DNA from 4 places in the Exiguobacterium abrahamii genome. Region 1 is predicted to be linked to each of the others. Evidence: riboswitches for the same ligand, from Rfam matches in the RefSeq annotation. Region 1 holds a riboswitch; each other region holds the start of a gene.

The links. A riboswitch is a leader RNA that binds a small molecule or an ion and turns the genes downstream of it on or off. The one in region 1 is predicted to bind S-adenosylmethionine.
Region 2: it holds a riboswitch for S-adenosylmethionine, as region 1 does, so the genes downstream of both, metK (methionine adenosyltransferase) here and ITJ88_RS00400 (alpha/beta hydrolase) in region 1, are expected to answer to the same signal.
Region 3: it holds a riboswitch for S-adenosylmethionine, as region 1 does, so the genes downstream of both, mtnK (S-methyl-5-thioribose kinase) here and ITJ88_RS00400 (alpha/beta hydrolase) in region 1, are expected to answer to the same signal.
Region 4: it holds a riboswitch for S-adenosylmethionine, as region 1 does, so the genes downstream of both, ITJ88_RS02260 (methionine ABC transporter ATP-binding protein) here and ITJ88_RS00400 (alpha/beta hydrolase) in region 1, are expected to answer to the same signal.

What each region holds. Positions count from the first base shown of each region.
Region 1 covers NZ_JADOYC010000001.1:67,891-72,168, reverse strand. Annotated here, with positions in the region: gene ITJ88_RS00405 (methionine ABC transporter ATP-binding protein) at 1-983, opposite strand, end outside; SAM riboswitch class I at 1,070-1,173, opposite strand; SAM riboswitch class I at 1,423-1,524, shown strand; gene ITJ88_RS00400 (alpha/beta hydrolase) at 1,592-2,350, shown strand; gene ITJ88_RS00395 (thymidine kinase) at 2,426-3,040, opposite strand; gene ITJ88_RS00390 (DedA family protein) at 3,224-3,874, shown strand; gene ITJ88_RS00385 (type B 50S ribosomal protein L31) at 3,911-4,156, opposite strand; gene rho (transcription termination factor Rho) at 4,248-4,278, opposite strand, start outside.
Region 2 covers NZ_JADOYC010000001.1:510,052-514,329, reverse strand. Annotated here, with positions in the region: gene ITJ88_RS02555 (serine aminopeptidase domain-containing protein) at 1-79, opposite strand, end outside; gene ITJ88_RS02550 (GNAT family N-acetyltransferase) at 158-646, opposite strand; gene metK (methionine adenosyltransferase) at 784-1,992, opposite strand; SAM riboswitch class I at 2,121-2,247, opposite strand; gene pckA (phosphoenolpyruvate carboxykinase (ATP)) at 2,482-4,050, shown strand; gene ITJ88_RS02535 (EAL and HDOD domain-containing protein) at 4,080-4,278, opposite strand, start outside.
Region 3 covers NZ_JADOYC010000003.1:14,911-19,188, reverse strand. Annotated here, with positions in the region: gene ITJ88_RS11325 (2-hydroxy-3-keto-5-methylthiopentenyl-1-phosphate phosphatase) at 1-550, opposite strand, end outside; gene ITJ88_RS11320 (2,3-diketo-5-methylthiopentyl-1-phosphate enolase) at 547-1,737, opposite strand; SAM riboswitch class I at 1,808-1,909, opposite strand; SAM riboswitch class I at 2,115-2,218, shown strand; gene mtnK (S-methyl-5-thioribose kinase) at 2,297-3,463, shown strand; gene mtnA (S-methyl-5-thioribose-1-phosphate isomerase) at 3,460-4,278, shown strand, end outside.
Region 4 covers NZ_JADOYC010000001.1:454,864-459,141, reverse strand. Annotated here, with positions in the region: gene ITJ88_RS02270 (MetQ/NlpA family ABC transporter substrate-binding protein) at 1-710, opposite strand, end outside; gene ITJ88_RS02265 (methionine ABC transporter permease) at 743-1,408, opposite strand; gene ITJ88_RS02260 (methionine ABC transporter ATP-binding protein) at 1,405-2,427, opposite strand; SAM riboswitch class I at 2,507-2,611, opposite strand; gene ITJ88_RS02255 (bifunctional cystathionine gamma-lyase/homocysteine desulfhydrase) at 2,669-3,835, opposite strand; gene ITJ88_RS02250 (PLP-dependent cysteine synthase family protein) at 3,828-4,278, opposite strand, start outside.

The DNA.
Region 1 (4,278 bases):
TCGATGTAGTGTAACGCTCGTTTCACTTCAGCCGGCTCACCGATCAGTTCAACGAGCAGAGTGCCAAACGGTGTCTCCTGCAACTCTGTGATGCTCCCGTGCAAGATATTGACATCGACGTCAAAGCGTTTTGCGACTTGCGATAAGAGTGGTTGACCGGTATGGTGTCCGAGAAAATGAATCTTATAAATTGGATGTGCACTCCGCGACTCGATCAACTGACGAATCGATGCTGGAATCTCGTCATGCATGACAGAGCGGACGAAGTTTTTCGCTGTCTCAGTCTGCGGATTTGAAAAGACGTCAAAGACCGTTCCTGACTCGATCAGTTTCCCAGCTTCAATGACAGCGACGCGGTCGCAAATCTCCCGGATGACGCCCATCTCGTGGGTGATCAAGAGAATCGTGATCCCGTACTCGGCATTAATCCGTTTTAATAACTGGAGAATATGATGCGTCGTCTGGGGATCGAGCGCTGACGTCGCTTCGTCACATAAGAGGACGGAAGGTTGCGTCGCGAGTGCCCGGGCGATACCAACGCGCTGTTTCTGTCCACCCGACAATTGATCCGGATAATGATCCGCCTTATCCGCGAGATCAACGAATTCGAGCAACTCCGTCACCCGGCGGCGAATCTCATCTTTCTTGACGCCTGCGAGAACGAGTGGCTTCGCAACGTTCGTAAAGACCGTGTTCGCATTCAATAGATTGAAGTGCTGAAAGATCATGCCGATCCGTTGTTTTGCTTGGCGCAATTTTTTCGGAGACAGTTGCGTTAAATCTTCCCCATCGACCGTCACCGTTCCTGACGTCGGTCGTTCCAACAGATTGACGCAGCGGAGCAGTGAACTTTTTCCGGCACCGCTAAAGCCGATGACACCAAAGATTTCGCCTTTTTCGATTGTCAGGTCGACACCGTCGAGCGCTGCGATCGTCTGATCTTTCGTGACGTACGTTTTTTTGACTTGATGAAATGCAATCATTCCGTTTTCCCCCTTCATTCAACAAAAAAGGTCTCTTCTTGAGAAACAAGAAGAGACCTGGATCCGCACAGTGGCAGAATCCACTCCACTCATCTCTCAGACATCTGTCTGATGGAATTGGCACAGTGCTCATAATGAGTCTGTTGCCGAGGTTTCGTAGGGCCAGTCCCTCCACCTCTCTGGATAAGTATTGCGGTATGAAATTCGTATGTGTGTTGTTGCGTTGTTGCTTATGTCGTAAAACTAATTTTTACATTACGGGTCGAAACTTTAAAAGTCAACCAACTTTGCAAAAATAATCCATTTGGCGCATATCGATGGATAAACAAGTTACGAATTAGCTTAATGAACGGATCATGATTCGTCAAGAACGATTTGACAAGTCATTTTCGAACGTGCTACCATCGTTTCAATGATTATTCCGACAATTCCAATATGATATTTATCAAGAGTGAACGAGAGACCTGGCTCTATGACTTCACGGCAACCTGCAATCTGTAAGGTGCTCCGACCAGCAAAGCGCGGCTTTGGATGATACGGTGAAAAACTCGTGGGCGTCCAAGCAGTGACGTCGACGAGTTTTTTTCATGAATGGAGGAAAAATAGTAATGATGAACTATCCTGTATTGACTGGTGCTGAAGCGTTTTATTTTCAAGGTGGACCGATCGGCATTCTAATCTGTCATGGGTTTAATGCCACTCCGCAAAGTGTCCGAGACGTCGGTGAGGCATTCGCTGCTGAAGGTTTTACCGTCTATGCCCCGCGCTTACGTGGACATGGAACGAACGTCCGCGAGTTTGAACAATCGACTGCTCGATGTTGGAAGCAAAGCCTGCAAGACGGCTATGAACGTTTACAAGAAACATGCGATCAAGTCTTCGTCATCGGTCAATCGATGGGGGCGACGCTTGCACTGTCACTCGCCGCTGACGGCATTCCGTTCGCCGGCATCATTACGATCAATGCCGCTCTTTCCGTTCCATCCTATGAAGCACTATCGTTCGACGACGGTCCAGAGTATTTACCGGAAGGGGCACCGGACATCAAGCGGTCTGCTTTCGAAATCATTTATGACCTCGTTCCAAGCCGTTGTGCGTTCGAACTCGTTCGTCTGATGGATGAGACGAAAGGACGTCTTGGATCGATCCTTCTACCGACCTTGATTCTTTACTCGGCGACGGATCACGTCGTTCCGCCATCGAGCTCAGATTATCTGCATCAACATATCGGGACGAATGATAAACGCAGCTACTGTTTACTGAACTCGTATCACGTCGCGACACTCGATCATGATCAGGATTTGATCGTTCGTGAGACGATCCGCTTCATCGAACGCTCAAGCCGGTTCTCACAGGAAACGGGATAATAAAAAAAAACAGCTATTCACTTAGAAGCGAATAGCTGCTACATCAAAGGACGACCGCGATCGGTTCGTCTTTTTTTAATTTTCTTGGTGCTGCACCGACTGGAGCGGCTTCGGTTTTCCAGGCACCTCATGGCAATGGCGGCATCGTGGCTCATACGATTCTGAAGCGCCTACTAGGATGATCGGATCATCGTAGTTCGCTGGTTTTCCATCAATCAACCGTTGTGTCCGGGAAGCCGGATCCCCACACGAAAGACAGATGGCCTGTAGCTTCGTTACGAATTCTGCGCGCGCCAGTAATTCCGGCATCTTGCCGAATGGCTCTGCCCGGAAATCTTGATCAAGACCTGCACAAATGACGCGTTTTCCGTCTTGTGCGAGTGCTTCGATGACTTGTACGATCTCATCATCAAAGAATTGAACTTCATCGATTCCGACGATTTGTGTTTCTTCTGCTACTGCTGCGTAGAGATCGCGACTCGTCGCCATCGGAATCGCCACGACGGAATTGCCGATATGAGAGACGACATGCTCTTCATGGTACCGGTCGTCGATTGCCGGCTTGAATACTTGAATGGGCAGTTTGCCGTACTGCGCCCGTCTGACACGACGAATCAACTCTTCCGATTTCCCGGAAAACATACTGCCACAAATTACTTCGATCCAGCCGTACTGATTTATTACATGCATCATCGTCCGACACCGTCCTCTAAAAATAGTCACTTTAACGAGTATAGCCCGAAACGGTATCGAGAAAAAGGGTTGACTTCCGGAAATCAAAATTCATTTTTTCTTTACCTAGAATTTTTGTCCTTTCATTCCAACCGTCCCCTATTTCCTGTACACTGAAGAAGAAGACTCTCACGAAAGAAGGTGTCCCCGATTCATCATCTCTTACATGACATCCTGCACCAATATGGTGCCCTTGGTCTCTCCGTCCTTCTCGCAGGTGGTATCGTGGGATTGCCGGTTCCTGATGAGACCCTGCTCGTCCTGTCCGGTTTTTGGATGCATCAAGGCAATCTACCACTCGTCGGTACGATTCTCGCCGCTTACGCCGGCAGTTGTATCGGGATGACGATCAGCTATTTACTCGGATTAAAACTCGGTATGCCACTACTACACCGCGTCGGACCGAAAATGCGTATCTCAGAAAAACATATTCTTTCCGCTGAAGCCGGATTTCGTCGTTACGGAAAATCGGTCCTAATCATCGGTTACTACATACCTGGTCTCCGCCAACTCTCTGCCTTTTTTGCAGGTGTCTCGAAAATGCCGTTTCGCGTGTTTGCGAGTTATGCGTATACAGGTGCGTTGATTTGGATCAGCGTTTTCTTAGGCGCCGGCTACTTCGTCGGTCGTCATCTCTCGTTCCACAAAGTCGTGGACTATATCTTGGCACATCCGGAAGTCATGCCGTATTTAATCGGGATTGCCGGTGGAATCGCCTTCTCCTTCGTCTTGAAGACGTATCTCGCGTATCGTTCACAATTCAGTCTATACAAAAACAGCCTGCTTCCATAATGGAGGCAGGCTGTTTTTTTAAGAACCGACAAGTGATTACTTGCGGCCGTATTTTTTGTTGAAGCGATCGACACGACCATCTGCCGCGTTGAACTTTTGACGACCTGTGTAGAATGGGTGCGAGTCTGAAGACACATCCACACGGATGAGTGGGTACTCGTTACCATCTTCCCAAGTGATCGTTTCGTTCGAAGAACGAGTAGAACCGCTTAAGAATTTGTACTCAGTCGTTGAATCCATAAATACTACTTTGTTGTAGTTAGGGTGAATTCCTTGTTTCATGGTTGATTTCTCTCCTTCCGCCCTGGTTCATTTGCTGAGCCAGAGTAAGTTACCTTCCTATACTAAACGATTTTTTTGCGCGTCGCAATAGTTATTTTTCCGTCGTCGTTTCCTTCTTGACG
Region 2 (4,278 bases), 440 kb from region 1:
GAATCAAGGCTTCACTCGGACGGGCACGCAGTTGTAACGGGTAGACTAATACGATGATTCCTGTTGGTTGTTCAACCACAAACTCACCTCTTCACTTCATACTTCTTTTTTACGATACCTTATTTCAAACGCACACGAAACCGTCCCAAGACGGATTTCACGAGGCGACATGGCGAAGACGAATGACAGATTCTACTTGCCCAAAGACTTCTTCCGTCATCTCACTGAGTTCTTCAAAACCGAATGAGGTCAAGAACTGACGTGCTTTATAGTTACGTGCTTCCACGTATACTTCGAGTGGGACGGCTCCTTGTCGTTCGAGTTCACGGATCAGTCGTCGCCCGATGCCGTTTTGCTGATATTTCGGCAAGACGTACAAACGAACGATCTCCCACGTTCCCTCAACATCAACAGCATGAATGAAACCGACGATTTCCTCATCGATGATTCCGACATAAAAATACTCTCCCCGTGCTTCTTCCGCCGTCCGAATCGCACGAACGACTTCTTCTTGCGGATACGCCTCCTGCACGAAATGCGCTTTCGAACGTTCGGAATAGATTTCTGCATACGTATCCAACCAAGATGTAACAGCAATGTCATGAATACGTCCTGCATCAGCTGGAATAGCTTCGCGTATTTCCATAATCGGAACCCCCCTTTGTATTCATACGAATCGACTCATGTACTTTTACCCTCTTCTAGAAAAAACATTCGTTTCCTGCAAAGTTCCCCGTAAACAAAAAAGTCCGAAAACCCACGAAGGGTTCTCGGACTTTTTGATTATGCGAAACGTTTTGCCTGCTCTTCAAGAACTGCTGCTTTATCTGTTTGCTCCCATGGAAGCTCAACATCTGTACGACCGAAGTGACCGTATGCAGCTGTTTGACGATAGATCGGACGACGGAGATCAAGCATGTTGATGATTCCAGCCGGACGAAGATCGAAGTTTTCAGCAACCAATTCGACGAGTTGCGCTTCAGGAAGTTTTCCTGTACCGAATGTGTCAACCGCGATTGATACTGGGTGCGCGACACCGATTGCGTACGCGAGTTGAACTTCTGCTTTGTCTGCAAGACCTGCAGCAACGAGGTTCTTCGCGACGTAACGTGCTGCGTATGCAGCTGAACGATCGACTTTTGTTGGATCTTTACCTGAGAATGCTCCACCGCCGTGGCGTGCGTATCCACCATACGTATCAACGATAATCTTACGACCAGTTAATCCAGCATCTCCTTGTGGTCCGCCGATGACGAAACGACCAGTTGGGTTGATGAAGAATTTCGTTGCTGCGTCGATGTATTCAGCCGGAATGACCGGTGTGATGACGTGTTCTTTCAAGTCAGCTTGGATTTGCTCAAGCGTGACTTCTTCTGCGTGTTGTGTCGAGATGACAATCGTATCGACACGAACCGGCTCGTTGTTCTCGTTGTATTCGACCGTGACTTGTGTTTTTCCGTCCGGACGAAGGTAGTCGAGTTGACCGTTTTTACGCACTTCTGCCAAACGGCGTGCGAGACGGTGCGAGAGCGAGATTGGAAGTGGCATGAGTTCTGGTGTTTCTTTCGTTGCGTAACCGAACATGAGACCTTGGTCTCCTGCACCGATTGCATCGATTTCTGCATCAGACATGCTACCTTCACGTGCTTCAAGCGCTTGGTCGACACCAAGAGCGATGTCTGCTGATTGCTCATCGATTGATGTCAATACAGCACACGTATCTGCGTCGAAACCGTATTTCGCGCGTGTGTAGCCGATTTCACGAATTGTCTCACGAACGACTTTTGGAATGTCGACGTAAGTTGATGTCGTGATCTCACCTGCAACGAGAACGAGACCTGTTGTAACAGAAGTTTCTGCCGCAACACGCGCGTTTGGATCCGCTGCGAGGATCGCATCAAGAATTGAATCCGAAATTTGGTCACAGATTTTATCTGGATGACCTTCAGTGACTGACTCCGACGTGAATAGTCGGCGATTAAGGTTTGTCATGTATGACCCTCCCAAAAAAGAATTTGACGGTGTACTCATTTCCCCTAGTTGAGTGGGACGGTAAAATGAAAAAAACCTTTCCAAGTCCAAAAAATGGTCAGGGAAAGGTTGTGCGTTCTTCCTTTACCCTCTTATCGTTCGAAGTGTTTACTTCGCTTCAGGAGAGCACCTTTTCCCTCATTAATATGTGAATTAATGTAGGACGGTTGCCGGGTTTCTTCGGGCCTTGTTCCCTCCACCTGCTCAGAATAAGAGTATCCGTTACGAATTACATGATATAAAGTTGTACCTACTCTGTCAAGCAAGGTTTCAAATTCTAGTCGAAACTTTTTGAAAGAGATGTTAAACTGTTAATGCTGAAAGCGTTTCCAGATAAATAGAAATCAGCACCAGAAAATGATTGCTCTCTCTTTAGTATGTCATATATAATAAATGTGTCATACTAAATGCAGTGAGCCAAAACCAACGTAGGGGAAAGGTGGGGTCAGGATGCCGATGACGGTCCTGAATATCGAAGAACTACTCAAGAAAGAGCATGTGTTCAAACAACTATCTGTTGCTGAACTTGTCGAACATGCGATTCGAAACGAAGAAGGTGTCCTTGCTGAGAACGGCGCATTATCTGTAGAAACGGGGAAATTTACAGGTCGTTCACCAAAAGATAAGTTCATCGTCCGTGATTCTTCCTGCGAGTCTCACATTGATTGGGGTCATGTCAACCAACCAATGGATGGAGACAAATTTGAACAATTGTTGCAAAAGGTTCTTCGTTACATGAACGAAGCCGATCAGCTCTACTACACAGAAGCTGCTGCTGGAGCAGATACGCACTTCACCCTTCCGGTCCGTGTGCTCACACAATACGCTTGGCATAACCTGTTTGCCAAACAACTCTTTTTACGCGAGTATCCTGAAGTGGCTGCCTTCGAACCGTTCACGGTCGTCTATGCGCCACATTTCAAAGCAGATCCTGCCGTTGACGGAACGAACTCCGAGACGTTCATCGCGATGTCGTTCGAACACCGGATCGTCTTAATCGGTGGAACGGAATACGCGGGAGAAATCAAAAAATCGATCTTTTCCGTCATGAACTATCTCTTGCCACAAGAAAATGTCCTTTCGATGCACTGCTCGGCAAACGTCGGACACGAAGGCGACGTCGCCTTGTTCTTCGGTCTATCCGGTACTGGTAAGACCACCCTGTCAGCAGATGATAGTCGCCAATTGATCGGTGACGATGAACATGGTTGGTCGCACGACGGTGTCTTCAACATCGAAGGGGGATGTTATGCGAAGACGGTCAATCTATCGCGTGAAAAAGAACCGCAAATCTTTGACGCAATCCGTTTCGGAACCGTCCTTGAAAACGTCGTGCTCGACGAAGCCCGTCATCCTGATTACGATGACACATCGTTGACGGAAAATACGCGTGCTGCTTATCCGATTACAGCGATCGATAACATCGCTGTTCCGTCACGTGCTGGTCATCCGAAGACGATCGTCTTCTTGACGGCTGATGCGTACGGTGTCTTGCCTCCGATCAGTAAATTGACGAAAGAACAAGCGATGTATCACTTCCTATCAGGATATACATCAAAACTCGCTGGAACAGAACGCGGTGTCACGGAACCGGAAGCAACGTTCTCGACATGCTTTGGTTCACCGTTCCTTCCACTGATGCCTGAAAAATATGCGACGATGCTCGGCGAATTGATTGATCGTCACGGTGTCACTGTTTATCTCGTCAACACAGGTTGGACAGGCGGTGCTTACGGAACAGGTAGCCGCATGAAGCTATCCTATACACGGACGATGGTCAACGCTGCCGTCAACGGTACACTTGCAACGATTCCAACAGAAGAACACCCGATTTTCGGACTTCACATGCCACTTGAAGTTCCAGGTGTTCCAAGCGAGTTACTCAACCCGGTACGCGTCTGGTCAAATCCGGACGAATACGACACACAAGCGCGTTCGCTTGCTGAGAAATTCCAACACAATTTCCTTCGCTTCGAAAGTGCGACGGATGCAATCAAGTCAGCTGGTCCACGCCTATAAAAAAAGAGCCCTCGGGCTCTTTTTTTATTTTATAGGATAGAATCCGTTCTTTCTTGAAGATGTGTTTCTTTTTGTTTAAGCCATTCTTGACTTTCTGCTAGTAGCGCATAGGCTCGTGGAAGTGAGACACCTAAACGTTGACTGAGCAGTTCGAACTGATCAAAATCACCGCGATCTGCACTGATCGCAAGCACTAAACAATCACGGAATGGATGATCTTTTCCTTGT
Region 3 (4,278 bases), on a different contig from region 1:
CATAGACACGATCCGCTTGTTTTGCGAGTTCGAAGTCCGTCACCGAGTCGCCGATGACGATGATGACGTCACCGTCTTTACGTAGTGTCCGGGCAACGGACGTTTTACAACAGCCGCACCCGTTCGTACAATGGGCATCGCAGGCGTTTGGCCAATCGATATGGACGAATGGACCACTGAAATCAGCGACGTTACAGTAAATCTGTTCTTGGTCGAGGAAGGGCGCTAAGATCGGTTCGACGAAAAAGTCCATTCCACCGCTGACGATCGAGAAATCGATGTCTTGACGACGACTGTACTGAAGCAACTCCGAAAATCCGTCGCGAATGACGGCGCGCTCCAGTAAAAAGTCAAGATAGGACGCTTTCCCATCAGATGGCAGAAGTGCGAACATTTGTCCGACACCACTTTGAATCGATAACGTCCGGTCGAGTACGCCGCGTTTTAACGGTTCGAAGTCACGCGCTGGCGCAAATGCCTGCATGAGTGCGATGATGTTATCCTGTGTCGTCACCGTCCCGTCGAAGTCACAAAGAATCCGTACGGTCATGACTTGATCCCCCAAGCGTCGAGGGCAATTCGTAATTCTTCATGACGCGATGCTGCCGTCGATAGGGATTCATTTGCGAGTGCCGCATCGAGTGCCTGACGGAAAGCAATGACGCCAGCCGCAGCACCTTGCGGATGACCATGTACGCCGCCACCGGCGTTGATGACGGAATCGATCCCGAAGTCCCGTACGAGTTGAGCGACGAGTCCAGGATGAATACCGGCTGAAGGAACCGGGAAGATTGATTTTGTCTGCCCGAGACGGGTCGCTTCGACCGCGATGCCACGAGCGACATCCTTTGGCAAAGCGACATTGCCGTAAGGAGACGGGAATAGCGTCAAGTCTGCTCCAGCAGCACGCGGTAATGTGCCGAGTAAGACAGGGGCTGCGACTCCGTGATTCGGGCTAGCGATCAACGCACCGCTATATGCCGGATGATTGAAGATCGGAACGTTGATTTCCGGATCACTTGCCAGTTCGCGTAAGACGTCGAGTCCGTATGTGAAGGTATTCAGCAAGAAAGCAGTCGCTCCAGCATCAATCAATCGCTTGGCTTGATCCTTGAGCGTAAAGACGGGACCGCTGAGTGTGATCGCATATAACGCACGTTTACCGGTCCGTTGGAAGTGAGCATCGATGACCTCACGTCCGATCCGTGCCCGGTCAATCGTCGGTGTCAACGGATTGTCGTATAGGATCTCATCGTCCTTGACGAGATCAATCCCACCAGCGAGTTGTCCTTCGAGTTGATCACGAAGGAACGATAAATCGCGTCCGATGACTCCTTTGAAGATGCTCATTAATAATGGGCGATCTTCGACACCGATCAAGGAACGGACCCCTTCGATCCCGAACTTCGCACCTGGAAAGTCCGACGTAAATGTATCGGGTAGTAGCAATTCTGTTAATTTGATTTCACCGTCGAGTGAGAGTTTCCCGAAGACGGTCGTCAGAATCGCAGAAAAGTCGCGCGATACGTTATGTTCCGGGTAACGAATCGTGATATATCCTTTGCCATCGCGCTCTTCGGTATGTACGACTTCCCCTTTGAACGAGGCGAGTTGTTGTTGTTCGAGATGATTCAGTTCCGTCCAAGAACCGACTGTCAGACCAAGCGCGAGTTGTTCAGCGCGCTGCTCGAGTCGATCACGGACAGTCAATTGATAAGTAGCAGTGATATAAGCCATGTCTTTCCTCCTTCAACAAAAAAATGGTCTCTCGTCAGCGACAAGAGACCATGAATGATTCGAACGTGGACTCTTATCTGTCAGCTTAGTAGCTGCAAGAATTAGCACCGTGCCAAAAGGTCGGTTGCTGCGACATCGTAGGGCTTGTCCCTCCGTCTGCTCTTGATAAGAATTGGATGAAATTGTGAAATCTAATTGCAATTTTTACATGAGAATCGTGACTTGTCAAACTATTTTTAGAAAATTTATTTTTTTGAAAATACTCTTTCTATAGATGACTTAAAAATGATGTCCGTTTCTGCTTGATTTCGATTTGACAGCGAGGAAGTCGATTGCGTAAGATTCAAATCAATATCACACACGACAACTACATACGACTCTTATCGCGAGTTGGCAGAGGGAATTGGCCCGATGACGCCGCAGCAACCGACCACTAGGCACGGTGCTACATCCAACAGACGTTTCGTCTGAGAGATAAGAGGACGCAGTGACTTTCCTGCGCCTCTTTTCGATGACGAAAAGAGGCGCTTTTTCGTGTATCACATAGGGGGAAACTGAGATGACATACAAAGCATTCACAGAACAGGACGCGATTGATCGTGTTCGGACATTAGGACTGATCGGCGACGGAGCCGTCGAAGCAGAAGAGATTGGCGACGGCAACCTCAACCTCGTTTTTCGAATTCGAGAGGGTGAACATCGCTTGATTTTAAAACAAGCATTACCATATGCGAAGGTCGTCGGGGAGAGCTGGCCGTTATCGCTCGAACGGGCGTGGATCGAGCAATCCGCACTCCGTGAATTCGCACGGCATGCGGTACCGTTCGTGCCACGTGTTTTTCATGCTAGTCATGAAGAGGCGTATACGGTCATGGAAGATCTTTCACATCTGACGATCGTTCGAAGCGGTTTACTCGCAGGTGAACAGTATCCGTTGCTTGCGGAACATATCGGTTCTTATCTCGCTCGGACGTTATTCCATACATCGGACTTTGCGCTTGGTCCGGTTGAAAAGAAACGTGTCGCCCGAACGTACTACAATCCAGACTTGTGCGACATCACGGAAAAATTAATCTTCACGGATCCGTTTCATGACGCGGAGACGAACGAGATTGAATCCGGACTCGAAGAAGAGGTGGCACGTCTATGGGCAGACGATGAGTTGAAACGCGAAGTCGCAAAACTCGAAGCGCTCTTCATCACGAAAGGAGATGCATTGCTGCACGGCGATCTACATACAGGCAGCATCTTCGCCTCGGCGACGGAAACGAAAGTCATCGATCCAGAATTCGCCTTTTATGGTCCATTCGGATTCGATGTCGGACAGTTCATTGCGCATCTATTCTTCGCAGCATATCCGGATTACCCTACACGACGTGACGCCCGAATCAAGGACATTGATACGTTCTGGCTGACGTTCGCTTCAACGTTCCGTGCATTATGGGAACGGGAAGCCGTCGAACCGTTCCAGGCATCAGGACTCGTCGATGATGTACTGAGCACGATCTTGCAGGATGCCCTTGGCTTTGCCGGTTGCGAATTGATTCGGCGGACGATCGGTCTTGCACCGGTCGCTGATTTAGAATCGATCGATTCAACGACGGAACGCTTAGAGCGAAAACGTCACGTGCTCCGTCTAGGATCGGCGTTAATCAAACGCCGTACAGAATGCCGAACATTCGATGATTTACGAAACTTTGACGTAACGGAGGAACTCAGCCGATGACTACATTCGTTCAAAGTATTCGTTACGAAGACCGTGTCTTGACGATTCTCGATCAGACACGTCTACCGCAAGAAGAGCACTATGAAGTCATTGCTGATCTCGCGCAAGCGGTTGAGGCGATCAAACAACTACGTGTCCGGGGCGCACCTGCGATCAGCTTATTCGGTGGATTCGTGCTCGTTCAAGAAGCGTACCGCTTTGAAGCGGCGCTTCCGGTCTACAAGCAAGCCTTGCTTGAGACATCAGCGACGTTACTTGCGACACGACCGACGGCCGTCAACTTGCGAAATGTCCTCAATCAATTGAATCCAATCATTCAAGACGGGACGTCGGTAGAAGAGATTCGCGAACGGTTGGAAAAACGGACGGTCGCCTTATACGACCAGGATGCGCAGACGTCACGTCAAATCGGGATTCATGCACTGGAATTATTCCAATCAGGCGACCGGATCCTAACAATTTGTAATGCTGGATCGATTGCGACCGCTGCTTATGGAACAGCACTTGCGCCGTTCTACATCGCAAAAGAACGCGGCATTGAATTATCCGTTTTTGCGAGTGAGACGCGACCGTTACTGCAGGGAGCACGATTGACGACATGGGAGCTGCAACGTGCCGGCATCGATGTCACGTTAATTACGGACAACATGGTCGCCCATACGCTGAAAGAAAAACAGATCGATGCAATCATCGTCGGTGCCGACCGCATTACACGAAACGGAGATACCGCGAATAAGATTGGGACGTTCCAATTGGCATTGCTCGCGCAAGCTTTTGGTATTCCGTTTTACGTCGCAGCACCACTCTCGACGTTC
Region 4 (4,278 bases), 390 kb from region 1:
ACGATGATGTTGACGTATGGTGACGACTCATCTTCTGATGCGATCGCGTCTTTCAACGGGTTCAGACCGTTATCAATCGCATAGTTCGTGTTGATGAGGACAGCGTCACCTTCATTGTTTTTGTAAGCTTGCGGAAGAAGTGATGCTTCGATGTTCGTCTTGAACTTGAGTTTCTTCGGGTTCTCTGCGATATCACCGAGTTGTGCATCTGTCGTTTTACCGTCTTTGAGTTTAATCAATCCTTCATTTTGAAGGAACGTCAAGACACGACCGCGTTCCGCGACGTTTGAGCTCGTCAGGATCGTTGCACCGTTTGGCAACTTATCGAGTGACTTGTATTTCTTCGAGTAGATACCGAGTGGTTCAACGTGAACGCCACCTGCGTTCGCGAACTTATACGATTTGTTTTCTTTCTCTTGTTGCTCAAGATACGGTACATGCTGGAAGTAGTTCGCATCGATTTCTTTTGAAGCGAGTGCTTTGTTCGGAAGTACGTAATCTTGGAACTTCTTGATTTCAAGCTTGTAGCCTTTTGCTTCGTATTCTTTTTTGACGTGCTCAAGAATCTCAGCGTGCGGTACGTTTGAAGCACCGATGACGAGTGTTTTGTCGTCGCTACCTGATCCTGATGATTTTTCGCCACATGCAGCAAGGCTGATTGCTAAAACGGATACAGCGGCAGTACCTACGAATTTTTTCCAAACTTTCATGAATGATTCCTCCAATATGAATAAAATTTGAATTAACGTTTATCGATCGCACGGATCAGCAAATCACCAATGATTTGGATGACGAAGACGATCGCTAAGATTAAGAGTGTCGCAATGACGATGACATCGTTTTGAGAACGCTGGAATCCTTCGATGAAGGCCATGTCCCCAAGTCCACCTCCGCCGACTACTCCGGCCATTGCCGTATAACCGACAAGTGAGACGAGTGTGACCGTGATACCAGAAACGATGGCAGGCAACGCTTCCGGGATTAAGACTTTATAGATGATTTGGAACTTCGTCGCGCCCATCGATTCAGCTGCCTCGATGACACCTTTATCGACTTCACGTAACGCGAGTTCAACCATCCGACCGTAAAATGGTGCAGCACCGAAAATCAGTGCCGGTAATGCTGCCGTTGGTCCGAGGAACGAACCGACGATTGCTGTCGTAAATGGAATCAATAAGATCAGTAAGATGATGAACGGAATCGAACGGAAGACGTTGACGACCAAGCTCAACACTGAATAGAACGCCCGATTCTTGAACAACAACTCTTCGTTTGTCGCATACAATAGTAAACCAATGATCAAACCGAGAACGAATGTCGAAACCCCAGCGATTGCCGTCATATAGACGGTACTGCCTGTCGCTTCCCACACCATGTCCCAGTCTAGGTTGTCAAAGAATGAAATCATCGGTGATCCACCTCCACTTCAACATCACTGGCTTGAAGCTTCGTGATGACCGCTTGTGTTGCTGCTGTTTCCCCAATCAACTGAATGAACAGTGTACCGAGTGCCCCTTCCTGTGATTGACCGACGTTTCCGCCGATGATATTGAACAGGACCGGTGAATCCTTCATGACTTCCGCGAGGATCGGGCTTTCCGCTGTCGATCCGACGAACGTCAACTGAACGATCTTTCCGGTTGGGTACCGTTCGCGTAGTTTCGCGAACGTCAACTCGTTTTCCGACGGCGACGTCAATTGTTTGACGAACTCCTTCGTCATCGCTTGCTTCGGATGACGGAAGACCTCTGCGACCGGTCCTTGCTCGACGATTTTACCGGCTTCCATGACGGCGACCCGGTGACAGATTTTTTGAATGACGTGCATCTCGTGTGTGATCAAGACAATCGTCAGTTTCAGTTTTTCGTTGATATCGACAAGTAACTCAAGAATCGAGTCCGTCGTCTTCGGGTCGAGTGCACTTGTTGCCTCGTCACATAAGAGAACATCCGGGTTCGATGCCAGTGCCCGAGCGATACCGACACGTTGCTTTTGACCACCGGATAATTGCGACGGATAAGCTTTTTCGCGTCCGTCCAAACCAACGAGTTGGATCAGTTCCGCAACCCGTTCCTTTCGGTGTGCCTTCGGGAAGCCACCGAGTTCGAGTGGGAACATGATGTTCTCTTCAACCGTCCGTGACCATAGTAAGTTGAAGTGCTGAAAGACCATCGAGACATTCTTGCGGACGCCTCGTAATTCTTTTGGTTTCAGTGATGTCATTTCAACACCATCGATTTGGATCGAACCACTCGTTGGTGCCTCAAGCATATTCAGCAATCGGATCAAGGTCGATTTCCCTGCTCCGGAATAACCGATTATTCCAAAAATTTCACCGCGCTCGATTGTCAGATCGACATTCGCGACGGCTTCGACCGCTCCGCGCTTTGAGCGATAAATCTTTCCTACGTCTTGTAAACGAATCACAACTGTCCCTCCTAAAATAAAAAAAGTGCGCGCGTTTTAGAGCAAACGCGCGCACTTTTTCAGTACACAAAACCATTTGCTCTCATCTCCCAGACTTTTGTCTGCTGGAATTAGCACCACTTCGGATTAAATCCGCGGTTGCCGGGTTTCATCGGGCCAGTCCCTCCACCACTCTCGATAAGAGTTTCGGTATTAAGTTTGTAGAATATATTCTGAATATTAGCAGGGGTTATTTTTGTTGTCAAACAGTTTTTTCAGAAACTTTTTCGAGGAACGTGAAAGCACGTGTTAAGTCTTCTTTCAAATCTTCCGCGTCTTCAAGTCCAACTGAAATCCGAACGAGACCGTCCGTGATGCCAAGTTCTGCCCGACGTTCTGCTGGGATCGACGCGTGCGTCATCCGTGCAGGAACGGAAATCAGACTCTCGACGGCACCAAGACTTTCAGCAAGTGTGAAGAAGTGTGTCGCCTCGACGAGTTTTTCTGCGTTCGCTGCTGAACCGACATCAAAGCTGATCATCCCACCAAATCCAGTCGCTTGTTTCGCTTGGATCTCGTGACCAGGATGCGATGCAAGTCCCGGGTAGAAAATGTTCGAGACGATATCTTGCGCTTGTAGGAACTCAACGAGATCATGGGCTGTCTCTTCGATCGCATCCATCCGGATACCGAGTGTACGAAGACCACGGACGAGCAAGAAGCTGTCTTGCGGTCCAAGCACGCCGCCTGTCGAGTTTTGGATGAAGTGCAACTCTTCGCCGAGCGCATCATCTTTGACGACGACAAGTCCAGCGACGACATCCGAGTGTCCGCCGATGTATTTCGTCGCACTGTGCAAGACGATATCTGCACCGAGCGCGAGTGGTTGTTGATGGTATGGAGTCGCAAACGTGTTGTCGACGACGAGTTTAAGATCGTGACGTTTGGCGATTGTTGCGATCGCTTCGATGTCCGTTACTTTCAACAACGGGTTCGTCGGTGTTTCGACGTAGACGATCTTCGTGTTGTCTTGGATCGCTGCTTCCGTCGCCGCAAGGTCCGTCGTATCGACGAATGTTACTTGGATGTTGAACTTCGGTAAGACGCGTTGCATCAAGCGGAACGTACCACCGTAGACATCATCCGTCATGACGATGTGGTCGCCAGACTCAAGTAAGTGGAAGACGGCATGAATCGCTGCCATCCCAGAACCGAAGGCAAAACCACGTGCGCCGCCCTCAAGATCCGCAATCAATCGTTCGATGCTCGTCCGTGTCGGGTTCGCTGTCCGTGAGTATTCGTATCCGTCCTTGAGTTGACCGATTTTATCCTGCTTGTATGTGCTTGTTTGATAGATTGGTGGTGTGACGGCTCCTGTTGCCCGGTCGACACCTGTTCCTCCATGAATCAATGCTGTCTTCTTACGCATGAGTTTCGTCCACCTTTTCAAATATTTGTTGGCTTAAGTAGCGTTCGGCACTGTCTGCGAAGACGGTGACGATCGTACTGCCGGGGTGACGCTTCGCGATATCAAGCGCAGCAACGAGCGCTGCACCTGCTGAACTACCAACGAGTAATCCTTCGCGAGCAGCGAGTGTATGAACCGCGTCAAATGCATCGCGGTCAGAAATCGTATGAATCTCGTCGACGAGTTCACGCGGAACGAGACTTGGCCATTTCGCTGTTCCAATGCCTTCTGTCTTATGCGGACCGGCTGGACCACCATTTAAGACGGAGCCTTCCGGTTCGACGATTGCTGCTTTTGTACCTAGACGTTGTTTTAAGAAGTCCGCTGTTCCGGCGAACGTGCCACCTGAACCACAACCGGCAACGAACCAGTCGATGTGCGACAAGTCCGCAATCAGCTCAGGA